3 regions of the Streptomyces sp. NPDC005576 genome follow, and region 1 is predicted to be linked to each of the others. Evidence: riboswitches for the same ligand, from Rfam matches in the RefSeq annotation. Region 1 holds a riboswitch; each other region holds the start of a gene.
The links. Region 1 has a riboswitch for cobalamin ahead of ACFYPN_RS03000 (cobalamin biosynthesis protein). Riboswitches for the same ligand answer to the same signal wherever they lie in the genome.
Positions count from the first base shown of each region.

Region 2: linked by a shared signal. The riboswitch ahead of ACFYPN_RS04430 (ribonucleoside-diphosphate reductase subunit alpha) and the one ahead of ACFYPN_RS03000 (cobalamin biosynthesis protein) in region 1 are both predicted to bind cobalamin.
Region 3: linked by a shared signal. The riboswitch ahead of ACFYPN_RS22675 (ABC transporter substrate-binding protein) and the one ahead of ACFYPN_RS03000 (cobalamin biosynthesis protein) in region 1 are both predicted to bind cobalamin.

Region 1 covers NZ_JBIAJC010000001.1:696,143-700,070, reverse strand. Annotated here, with positions in the region: gene ACFYPN_RS03015 (class II aldolase/adducin family protein) at 1-313, opposite strand, end outside; gene ACFYPN_RS03010 (inorganic phosphate transporter) at 661-1,929, shown strand; gene ACFYPN_RS03005 (hypothetical protein) at 1,942-2,172, shown strand; cobalamin riboswitch at 2,343-2,486, shown strand; gene ACFYPN_RS03000 (cobalamin biosynthesis protein) at 2,620-3,633, shown strand; gene ACFYPN_RS02995 (cobyric acid synthase) at 3,630-3,928, shown strand, end outside.
Region 2 covers NZ_JBIAJC010000002.1:249,996-253,923, reverse strand. Annotated here, with positions in the region: gene ACFYPN_RS04445 (GNAT family N-acetyltransferase) at 1-486, shown strand, start outside; gene ACFYPN_RS04440 (hypothetical protein) at 546-1,052, opposite strand; gene ACFYPN_RS04435 (hypothetical protein) at 1,090-1,320, opposite strand; cobalamin riboswitch at 1,638-1,777, shown strand; gene ACFYPN_RS04430 (ribonucleoside-diphosphate reductase subunit alpha) at 1,918-3,928, shown strand, end outside.
Region 3 covers NZ_JBIAJC010000012.1:171,492-175,419, forward strand. Annotated here, with positions in the region: gene ACFYPN_RS22670 (FecCD family ABC transporter permease) at 1-774, opposite strand, end outside; gene ACFYPN_RS22675 (ABC transporter substrate-binding protein) at 771-1,802, opposite strand; cobalamin riboswitch at 1,872-2,060, opposite strand; gene ACFYPN_RS22680 (beta-ketoacyl-[acyl-carrier-protein] synthase family protein) at 2,188-3,411, opposite strand; gene ACFYPN_RS22685 (acyl carrier protein) at 3,408-3,668, opposite strand; gene ACFYPN_RS22690 (hypothetical protein) at 3,818-3,928, opposite strand, start outside.

The sequences.
Region 1 (3,928 bases):
CCACGGCGCGCGCGCCGGTGGAGCGGTACACCGCGAGGTGGAGCGGGAGCTCGCTGGTGGGGGTGAGGGTGCCGAGGACGCGGTGACCCCCGAGGTCGACGCCGGTCGCGTCCTCGGGGCCCAGCCGGTCGTACGGTACGCCGCTCGGGGTGACCAGCACGGTGTCGCCGACGCGTACCGACACGTTGCCGGAGGTGCCGACCACGAGGCCGTCCGCCGCCGACCTGCGGGCCGTGCGGACGAGGTCGCCCCAGGCGCGGGAGAGCGTGTCCGGTCGGGGGTCGTGGTGCTTCTCGGCGCGCTCCTCGGTCATGGACGAGACCCTAAGGGCTGTCCCGCACTTCCTGGCGGGGCAGCCCTCAGGGACCGTCGAGAGGATCTCCCTGTGAATCGTGGGGAAGGGCGACGCCCCCTCCGAACGTGACCGGAACGACATTCAGGGCCCTGTCCGGGCTTGTCCGGCTTCCCGGTCCGGGCCGGATACGCAGGTGGAGGGCAGTCCCCCCAACGGCCCCGGCGCCAGGCCGACTCGCCCTCGCGGAGGACCGGAACGCCCCGCCCGACCGAAGGGGCACCGCAATGCCCCGCCCAGTTCATCTTCCGTTCACTCAGGTTGCCTACGTTCATCGTGCCAATGACGTCGAACGATTGCCTGGGTAAATGGAACACATCACGCTGCTGCTCGCGATAGTCGTCGCGACAGCTCTCGTGTTCGATTTCACGAACGGTTTCCACGACACCGCCAACGCGATGGCCACCACCATCTCGACCGGCGCCCTGAAGCCCAAGACAGCAGTGGCGATGTCCGCCACCCTCAATCTGGTCGGCGCGTTCCTGTCGGTGGAGGTCGCCAAGACGATCTCCGGCGGGATCGTCAATGAGGACGGCCTCAGAACCGAGGTCATCTTCGCGGCGCTCGTCGGCGCCATCCTGTGGAACCTGATGACCTGGCTGGTCGGTCTGCCGTCCAGCTCGTCGCACGCCCTGTTCGGCGGACTCATCGGTGCCGCCGTGATGTCCGCGGGCTGGTCCTCGGTCGACGGCGGCACCGTCGTCACCAAGATCCTGCTGCCCGCCGTCGCAGCCCCGCTGGTGGCCGGTGCCGCTTCGATGCTCGCGACGAGGCTGTCGTACCGCGTCAACCGGAACGTCACCGACGAAGCGCAGCTGAAGTCGACGGCCAAGGGTTACCGGGCCGGGCAGATCGCTTCGGCCGGTCTCGTCTCGCTGGCCCACGGCACCAACGACGCACAGAAGACGATGGGCATCATCACCCTGGCGCTCGTCACCGGCGGTGTCCTCTCCCCCGGCTCGAACCCGCCGGTCTGGGTGATCTTCTCGGCCGGTCTGGCCATCGCCCTGGGGACGTACTTCGGCGGCTGGCGCATCATCCGCACCATGGGCAGTGGGCTGACGGACCTCCAGCCGCAGCAGGGCTTCGCGGCCCAGACCAGCGCGGCGACCGTGATCCTCGCCTCCTCGCACCTCGGCTTCTCGCTCTCCACCACGCAGTCGTGCTCCGGCGCGGTGATGGGCGCCGGGCTCGGCCGCAAGGGGGGCACCGTGAAGTGGTCCACCGCGACCCGGATGTTCGTGGCCTGGGGCCTCACGCTCCCGGCAGCCGGCCTGGTCGGCGCGGGCGCCGAGTTCCTGACCCGGCAGGGCACCTGGGGCATCGTCCTGGTCGCCGTACTGCTCATCGCGGGCTCCGGCGCCATCTGGCTGCTGTCGCGGCGCCAGCCGGTCGATCACACCGGCATCGCCGAGGCGGACGAGCCCACGGGCATCGTCGCCGCGGCCGTCGCCGCCGTCTCCCCGCCGCCGGCCGGCCTTCCGGTCACCGGCCTCACCGCCACCATCCCGTCCCCGCTCCCCGCCGCGCCCGTCGTGGCGACGACCACCGACCCGGTCCGTCCGGCCGCGGTGTAAGGACTCGTCCCCATGAAAATCGACTGGGCAGCACTCGCCACCGTCTTCGGTGTCAGCCTCGTGGTCACCGTGGCGCTCGTCGGCTTCTTCAGCCTCGGCGTCGCGGGTCTCGCCAAGCGGGCCGGTACCGCTCCGAGCGGCGGCTCCGGCTCGTCCGCCACCCTGGCGCGCACCGGCGCGTACGCCTGCTTCGCGCTGTGCGCGGCGGCGGTCGCGTACGGCATCTATCTGATCGTCGCCTGACCCGCACCTCCGTACGTCGCACCACCCCCTCGGGCCGGACACACCGTGTGTGTCCGGCCCGATGTGCGTCCGGTTGTGGGTCCGAGCACACCGCGGTCCCGCAGGTCAACGGCGAGTTGACGGGCCTTCGCGCTGCGTGGTGGACTGCCGGAGCCATTCACGGCGACAGCAGAGGAAGCCGGTGCGAGTCCGGCGCGGTCCCGCCACTGTCACCGGGGAGCGGCGCCCCTGTCCTGTCACGTGCGTCGTGGCACGGTCCGCCCCGCGCGGGCCGGACGGCAGGGGTGGCCGCCGATCCGGGAGCCAGGACACTCTCGTCGCCGTGCCGTCGAACCAGGGCGCGGACCCTGAGTGAGGACATACGCCATGCCCGGCCGCCGTGCGCCCGATCCCCTGTCCGTCGTGCCGACCGTGCCGGGGCCGCTCCCTCACGCGGCGGGCTGAGCCGTGCGTGCCGACCGCCTCTTCGCGTACGGCGCCACCGCGGGGCTGATCGCCGACCGATGGCTCGGCGACCCTCGCCGGGGTCATCCGGTCGCCGGCTTCGGCCGGGCCGCCGCCGCCGTGGAGAAGCACCTGTGGCGGGACCACCGGGGCCGGGGCGCGTTGCACACCCTGCTGTGCGCCGGAGGCGCCGTGGGGGCCGCCGCGCTCGCCTCGCGTGCCGTGCACCGCAGTCCCGCCGCCGCCGTCGCGCTGACGGCGGCCGTCACCTGGTCCGTCGTCGGGGGGACCTCGCTGGGCCGCGAGGCCAGGGCCATCGGCGCGGCGCTGGACGCCGGGGACGTCGAGGCGGCCCGCGAGCGGCTGCCGCATCTGTGCGGACGCGACCCGCAGGCGCTCGACGGCCCGGGGATCGCCCGTGCCGTCGTGGAGTCGGTCGCCGAGAACACCTCGGACGCCGTCGTCGGCGCCCTGGTCTGGGGGGCGCTCGGCGGGGTGCCGGGGCTCGTCGGCTTCCGTGCCGTGAACACGCTGGACGCGATGGTCGGCCACCGTTCGCCGCGCCACCGCCGCTTCGGGTGGGCCTCGGCCCGGCTGGACGATGTGATGGGCTGGCCCGGGGCCAGACTCACCGCCGCCCTCGCCGCCGTCGCCGGGGGACGGCCCGGGCAGGCCGTCCGGGCCTGGCGCGCGGACGCGGGCCGGCATCCGAGCCCGAACGCGGGCCCGGTGGAGGCCGCGTTCGCGGGGGCGCTCGGGGTACGCCTGGGCGGGACCCTCGCGTACGGCGGACGGATCGAGCACCGGCCGGTGCTGAACGGCGCCGAGGGGCGGGCCGTGGCCGTGGAGACCGGGGACATCGAACGCGCGGTGCGGCTGTCGCGCCGGGTGAGCGTGCTCGCGCTGGCCGTCTGCGTAGCCGGACGGCTGGCGGCGGGACGGGGGGCGACACGGCCGGTGGGGACACGGCGGACGGGGACCCAGGGACACATGATCACGGAACGGGGCCGGGCGTGAGCAGCGGGAACGCGGGCAGGGGCGGCGGGCTGCTCGTCGCCGGCACCACCTCGGACGCGGGCAAGAGCGTCGTCACCGCGGGGATCTGCAGGTGGCTGGTGCGGCAGGGGGTGAAGGTCGCCCCCTTCAAGGCGCAGAACATGTCGCTGAACTCCTTCGTGACCCGGGAGGGCGCGGAGATCGGGCGGGCGCAGGCCATGCAGGCGCAGGCCGCCCGGGTCGAGCCGTCCGCGCTGATGAACCCGGTGCTGCTCAAGCCGGGCGGCGACCGGTCCAGCCAGGTCGTGCTGATGGG
Region 2 (3,928 bases), on a different contig from region 1:
GCGTACCTCGGTGACGGGCTGCTGCCCGGAGCGGACGACCCCTATGCGGCCAGACTGCGGGACGTGCCCGGCCGGGCCGCCGTCGCGGAGGTGCTGGTGGCCGTGGACGACACCGGCACCGTGCTCGGCGGGGTCACCTACGCACCGCCCGGCAGCCCCATGTGCGACGTCGCGGCGGCGGACGAGGCCGAGTTCCGCATGCTGGCGGTGGACGTGGCCGGCCGCGGCCGGGGAGCCGGAGAGGCGCTCGTACGGGCATGCGTGGCGCGCGCCCGGGCCACCGCCGGGGTCACCGGGCTCGCCCTCTCCACCCAGACCGCCATGGTCGGGGCGCACCGGATCTACCACCGGCTCGGATTCGCCCGCACTCCGGAGCGCGACTGGGCCCCTGTTCCGGGCCTGACGCTGCTCACCTACCGGCTGGACCTGGGCGACGACACGGGCGACGGCCCGGGCGGCGACCGAGGAACCACGGCCTGGGGCTGAACCGCGCCCCCGCCCAGGATCGCGGCCCCCGCCCGGGATCGCGCCCCCCGCCCGGGATCTCAACCGCGGCCGGACGCTCCCTGCGCCTCGTCCGCCGCCATCCATTCCTCGACCTGCTCCGGAGTCGCCCCGGGGTCGGCGAGCAGGATCTCTATCCCCGCGTCGGAGCCGGCCGCCGTGCTGACCGCCGGACAGCGGCGGCACGCGTCCGGGCCCGCCTGGGCCCACCACTTGCACGAGGTGCGCAGATGGCAGCGGGGCACGGCCGTTCCCGTCGCCTCCGGCAGGATCCGCACCTTCTCGATCAGCGTGCAGTCGTTGCCGCTGCGGTGCAGACAGGCGCTCTCGCAGTGCGAGGCGAAGCGCAGCACCCGGGTGGGCTTCATCCCTTCCGGGATCAGCGGGAGGAGATCGGCGGCCGGGACCGGTTCGGCGAGGTACGTGACGCTGCCGTCGGGCCCGGACCGGACGCCGAGCACGACCGCCTCGGGGGCTTCGGCCATGCCGCTCGGGCACCAGAGCCGCTCGGTGCCCACCGGCCCGGCGGAGGTCTTCTCGACGTCCATCCGCAATCCTTCCCTCAGGGTCGGTTGGTCGGGGCTGTCAGTCGAGCTGGATGAACCCGACGGGGCCGGTGGTCACACAGGAGGCCGCGGAGGCGTCGGGGCGTGCTTCCTCCAGTGCGACGGCCTTGCGCAGGTGCTCCTGGAGCGCGGACGCCCCGGAAATGACCTGTGCGGGGGCCGCGGGGGCCGCGGATGCCGCCGGGGCGGCGGCGACGAGCAGGCCCGCGGCGATCAACGCGGTCGCTGCAGCGCGACGGTTGGGGTTCATCTCTCCCTCTCCTGGTGCATGGGTGACGAGCGCGATTGAGGCGTACTGTAGGGGCGCCGCGCACCAACCGGCAATGAGGCATGGAGAGTTGAACCCCGGGTTCCGCTCAGGGGCGGCCCGCGCCGCGCGCCCGCCACTCGCCCGGTACGGGTCGGCGCCGGTCCCGCACGAGTTCCTCCACCGGTGCGCCGAGCGGCCCGTCCCGCGCCCCCCGCCCCGCCACCGCGCGCCCCGCCCGGCCCCCGCCTGTACCGCGTCCGACCCCCACGCGTGCCGCGCCCCTCCCGCACCGACACAAGATGTGGGGCGTTCCAGCTCCCCGGCCACCACATGTATGCTCGTCTCGCTGTCGTCGCAGGGGAATCCGGTGCGAATCCGGAACTGTCCCGCAACGGTATGAACTGCGCGTTCCGCGCACCTTCGAGTCCGGCTACCTGCCGACAGCGCGTCCGGCTCACCCGAACCGGACGCCCGTACGTCCGGGCCTCGCGGATGGGCCGGTGGACGCCGTGTGCGGTGCTGCCGGTCTCCAGGTGGCGCGCCCCGCGGCCCTCCCTCCCCCCGCCGGCCCAGAGCCGAGCGAGGGAGAGCACCACCGTGACCATCGCGCCCGCCGATCCGGCGTCCGTGCCCGCGGCCACCACAGCGACCGAGCCCGTCGACGGCCCCGGGGCCGCGCTGCTGCGCACCCTGACCGCCCTCACCGCGGACCTGCCGGACACCGACCCGGGCAGGGTCGCCGCCGCCGCGCTGCGGGGCCGGAGCGCCCACGCCGACGAGGCGGAGCTGCTGACCCTGGCCACCGAGTCGGCCGCCGGTCTGATCGCGGAGGACCCCGCCTACTCGCGGCTCGCCGCGCGGCTGCTCACCCGTACCATCGCGGCCGAGGCGGCCGGTGAGGGCGCGGTGTCCTTCTCCGCATCGGTCGCCACCGGTCATCGCGAGGGCCTGATCGCGGACCGTACCGCCGCGTTCGTGGAGCTGCACGCCGAGCGGCTGGACGCGCTGGTCGAGGAGGCGCTCGCGGACGGCGCCGACGACCGCTTCGGCTACTTCGGCCTGCGCACCCTCTACAGCCGCTACCTGCTGCGCCACCCGATCACCCGCCAGGTGCTGGAGATTCCGCAGCACTTCATGCTGCGGGTCGCGTCCGGGCTGGCCGAGGACGACTCCGCGCGGGCGGTGGACGAGGTCGCGGCGCTCTACGGCCTGATGAGCCGGCTGGACTACCTGCCCTCCTCCCCCACCCTCTTCAACTCGGGCACCCGCCACCCGCAGATGTCCTCCTGCTATCTGCTGGACTCCCCGCTGGACGAGCTGGACTCCATCTACGGCCGCTACCACGAGGTGGCGCGGCTCTCGAAGCACGCGGGCGGTATCGGTCTGTCGTTCTCGCGCATCCGTTCGCGCGGCTCCCTGATCCGGGGCACCAACGGTCTGTCGAACGGCATCGTGCCGTTCATGAAGACGCTGGACGCCTCCGTCGCGGCCGTCAACCAGGGCGGCCGGCGCAAGGGCGCCGCCGCGGTCTACCTGGAGACCTGGCACGCGGACATCGAGGAGTTCCTGGAGCTGCGCGACAACACCGGTGAGGACCAGCGGCGTACGCACAACCTCAACCTGGCGCACTGGATCCCGGACGAGTTCATGCGCCGGGTCGACGCCGACGGAGCCTGGTCGCTGTTCTCGCCCGCCGACGTCCCCGAGCTGGTCGACCTGTGGGGCGACGCCTTCGACACCGCCTACCGGGCCGCCGAGGCGAAGGGCCTGGCCCGCCGGACGATGCCCGCCCGCGAGCTGTACGGCCGGATGATGCGCACCCTGGCACAGACCGGCCAGGGCTGGATGACCTTCAAGGACGCCTCCAACCGCACCGCCAACCAGACCGCCGAGCCGGGCCGGGTCGTCCACTCCTCGAACCTCTGCACGGAGATCCTGGAGGTGACCGACGACGGCGAGACGGCCGTCTGCAACCTCGGTTCGGTCAACCTGGGCGCCTTCGTCGCGGACGGGACGATCGACTGGGAGCGGCTGGACGCCACCGTCCGTACCGCGGTGACCTTCCTCGACCGGGTCGTCGACATCAACTTCTACCCGACCGGTCAGTCCGGCCGGTCCAACGCCCGCTGGCGGCCGGTGGGTCTGGGCGCGATGGGCCTCCAGGACGTCTTCTTCCAGCTGCGGCTGCCCTTCGACTCCCCCGAGGCCCGCGCGCTCTCCACCCGTATCTCCGAGCGGATCATGCTCGCCGCGTACGAGGCATCCTGCGACCTGGCCGAGAAGGCCGGCCCGCTGCCCGCGTGGAGCGAGACCCGTGCCGCGCGCGGGGTGCTGCACCCGGACCACTACGACACCGCGCCGGCCTGGCCGGAGCGGTGGGAGGCGCTGCGCGCCCGGATCGCGCGGACCGGGATGCGCAACTCGCTGCTGCTCGCCATCGCGCCGACCGCCACCATCGCGTCGATCGCCGGGGTGTACGAGTGCATCGAGCCGCAGGTCTCCAACCTGTTCAAGCGCGAGACGCTCAGCGGTGAGTTCCTCCAGGTCAACGCCTATCTGGTGGACGAGTTGAAGCGGCTCGGCGTGTGGGACGCGCGGACCCGTGAGG
Region 3 (3,928 bases), on a different contig from region 1:
CACGCCGGTGCAGAGCCGCACGTCCGTCCAGCCGACCCCGCTGAGCGAGCCGAGCAGCCAGAACAGCACCCCCCGGGTCTGTTCGGCGTCGGCGGCGGTCATCACGACGAACGAGGTGAGCGCGGAGAACAGCTGCATCACCGCGACGCCGGAGAGGACGACCCGGTCGGTGGTGCCGCCGAGGGTGTGGCTGAGCAGGAGGACGAGCGCGAACGAGGCGAGCGCCCCGACGAACGCGCCCGCCGAGAGGGAGACCGCTCCCCCGCCGACGCCCAGCACGACGACCACGACCGCGCCGGTGGACGCCCCTGAGGAGACACCGAGGACGAACGGGTCGGCGAGCGGGTTGCGGAGCAGCGACTGCATCACGGTCCCGCACACCGCGAGCCCGGCGCCGCAGACGGCCGCGAGCAGGGTACGCGGCATCCTGAGGTCCCAGACGATGCCGTCCCGGATCGGGCTCAGTTCCGTGCCGCCGAAGCCGAGGTGGGCGGCGACCACCGACCACACGTCGGCGACGGAGATCCGGGCCGGGCCGATGGTGACGGCCCCCGCGACGGAGGCCAGCAGGAGGACGATCCCGCCGCCCCACAGGAGCGGTTCGGGCACCGCCCGCAGGCTCACGCGCCGCCCGGACGGTCGGAGGGGCCCGGGATTCGCGGATGACGTACCGGTGCCACCGGCCGAACGGGTGCCGGTGGCAGAACCGTTGGCGGCGCCGGGGGCGGGACCGGTGGCGGTGGCGGCGCCCGCCGGGTCCTGGCCGGCCGTCATCCGGCGAGCCCGTACCGACGCAGCCCCGCGGCAACGAGTTCGATGCCCTCCACCGTACGGATGGTGGGGTTCATGGCCTGACCGCTGAGCAGGACGTACCGCTTGTTCCGCACGGCGTCCATGTTCCGGGTGACCGGGTTGGACTCCAAAAACCCGATCTTCTTCTCGGCGCTCTCGGCCGTCTGCGACTCGCGGGTGAGGTCGCCGATGACGAGGACGTCCGGGTCACGGTCGGCGATGGTCTCCCAGTTGATCTGGGGCCACTCCTCGTGGGTGTCGTCGAAGACGTTCTTGGCGCCGAGTGCGGTGGTGATGATGCCGGGTGCCCCGCAGCAGCCGGCCAGGTACGGAGCCTCGGAGTTGGCGAACCAGTAGAGGAGGGTGGTGCCGGAGGCGTCGATGCCGTCCGTCGCCTCCGTCACCCGGGCCCGCAGACCGGCTATGAGCTTCTCGCCCCGGTCGCGTACGCCGAACACTGCGGCCAGGTCGCGTATCTCGCCGTAGACACTGTCGAGGGTGAGGGCGGTGGAGCGGGCTCCGTCGCCGTCGCCGCTGTTGTCCTTGCCGGTGCAGTCGGCGGGCGAGACGTACGTGGGGACGCCCAGGTCCTCGAACTGCTCGCGGGGCGCGACTCCGCCCTTGCCGAGGGTGGACTCGAAGGAGGCGCTGATGAAGTCGGGCTCCCGCTCCAGCACCTTCTCCGACGAGGGGGCGTTGTCGGAGAGCCTGGGGACCTGGGAGTTGGCCTTCTCCAGGCCCTTCATGACGGGGTCGGTCCAGGTGGCGGTGGCCGCGAGCCGGTCGGCGAGGCCGAGGGCGAGCAGGATCTCCGTCGATCCCTGGTTGAGGGAGACCGCGTGGTGGGGTGCCGACCGGACGGTGACGGTGCGTCCGCAGTTGTGGAGCGTCACCGGATATCCGTCACCGGCCGCACCCGCGGCATGCGGTGTGCCGTCGGCGCCGCCGCAGGCGGTCAGCAGCAGCATCCCCGCCGTCAGCAGGGCAGCGGAACGGGCGGATCGGGCCATGGGGGGCACGAGGTACCTCGGCGTCTCTGGGCCCATGCGCGGGGCCCGTAGTACGGAGTACTGCGACCCGTACGGGGCGCAGGCGCCAGCAGGTCTTCGGACTCGGGTTCGTGCGGACGGGGCGCCTTCCCGGGACACCCGTGGGTCTCCCAGTGGCCGTGGCCCCGCCCGTCCCCCTCACCGCTGCGCGTCAGTTCCGGACTCTCACCGGATTCCCTGACCCCTGTGTGGAGTGCGACTGGCACTGGGAAGCTATCACGCCACTCGAACCGCGTCCGGGGCCCTTCCGGTCCCGGACGACCGCCACAGCGAGGGCCACGGGGCGGGTACGGGAGCGGGCGCCGCCGGAGGTCGTCCGGCGGCGCCCGCATCCCTCGGCCCGTGCTCAGGGAAGCCGCAACGCGATCACGGCGTTGTGGCCGCCGAAGCCGAAGGAGTGGCTGACGGCCCGGCTGACGGCGACGGGCCGGGGCGCCTTCGTGACGCAGTCGATGTCGAACCCGGGTGCCGGGGCGTCCAGATTGGCGATCGGCGGGACGAGCCGGTGCTGGAGGGTCAGCACGGTGAGCGCGGCCTCGATGGCGCCCGCCGCCCCCATGCAGTGGCCGAGCACCCCCTTGGGGGCGGTGACCGGCGGCCGGTGGGGGTAGGCCCGGGCGATGAGGGCAGCCTCGGTGGCGTCGTTGAGTGGGGTCGCCGTGCCGTGCGCGTTGACGTGGTCGACGTCCTCGGCACGCCAGTCGGCGTCCCGCAGGGCGGCCTCGACGGCCGCCTGGGCCACCCGGCCCGAGGGGTGCGGGCTGGTGGGGTGGTGGGCGTCGGTGGTCGCCCCGGTGCCCGCGATCAACGCGCGGGGGACCGCGCCCCTGGCGAGGGCGTCGTCGGCCCTCTCCAGCACCATGATGGCGGCCCCCTCCCCCATGACGAGACCCGCGCGGTCCTCGGCGAACGGACGGCAGAGTTTCGACGGGTCGCCGTCCGGCAGGGCCGCCGCCCCGGACCGGGCCAGGCCGGTCATCGCGACCGGGAAGACGATCGACTCGGTGGCTCCGGCGACGGCGATGTCGCACTGGCCGCTCATCAGCATGTCCCGCGCCACCGACAGGGCGGTGACCCCGGACGAACAGGCCGTGCACGGGGCCAGACTGGGGCCGGTGGCACCGAGCTGGATCGCGATCTCCGCCGCGGGCATGTTGGGGATGGTGAGCAGGATGCCCGCCGGCGAGGACGCCTCGGCCCCCCGCCGGTCCAGCACCACGGCCTGTTCGGAGAGGGCCGCCGACCCACCGCTGCTGGTGCCCACCACGACCGAGACCCGGGCACCGTCCCAGCCGCGCGGGTCGAGTCCGGCGTCCGCCACCGCCTCCCGGGCGGCGAGCACGGCGAACTTGACGTACTTGCCCATCCGGTAGGCGGTCCGGCCGCCGACCGCCCCGTCCAGGTCGATACCGGTGACCGTGCAGGCGAAGTCGACGGCGCACCCCGCCAGTTCGGGGACCGAACGGGCTGTGGACTCCCCGGCGAGCACGCCCTCCCAGGTGGAGGCCGTGTCGTTGCCCGCCGGGGTGATCATGCCCAGTCCGGTGACGGCGATCTCGGGCCTCTTCATCGGGCGTTGCTCACCGGTTCCTCCCGGCGGATGGCTGCACGGATGAACTCCGAGATGTCCGCGAGGGTGGCGTCCCGGTGGAGGGTGTCGACGGGAGTGTGGATGCCGAGGGTTTCCTTGATGATGACGGCGAACTCCGCCACCGCGAGCGAGTCCATCTCCAGGCTGTCCATCGTGGACTCCGGGTGGATCTCGGCCGCAGGCACCTTGAACGTATCGGTCAGCACGCCGACGATCTTCGGATGAATGGCCTTCATGATCTTCCTCTTGTGTTCGGCACATACCTTGGGGGTGACGGGCACTTCAGCGGCCCCACGTCGCCAGGGCCAGGATCAAGTTCCGGGCCGGGCCCGCGGGATCGATCCAGCCCATCGATACAGGCCCTAACTCGCTGAGCCCCGTCTGGTTACGCATTCCGGCGAACCGATTCCTCTACGCCCACCTGCGGCTTCTTCCGCCCCATCGAGACCACGAAGACCGTTCCCCAGTACGCCAGAAGGACGGCCTTCACCCCCAG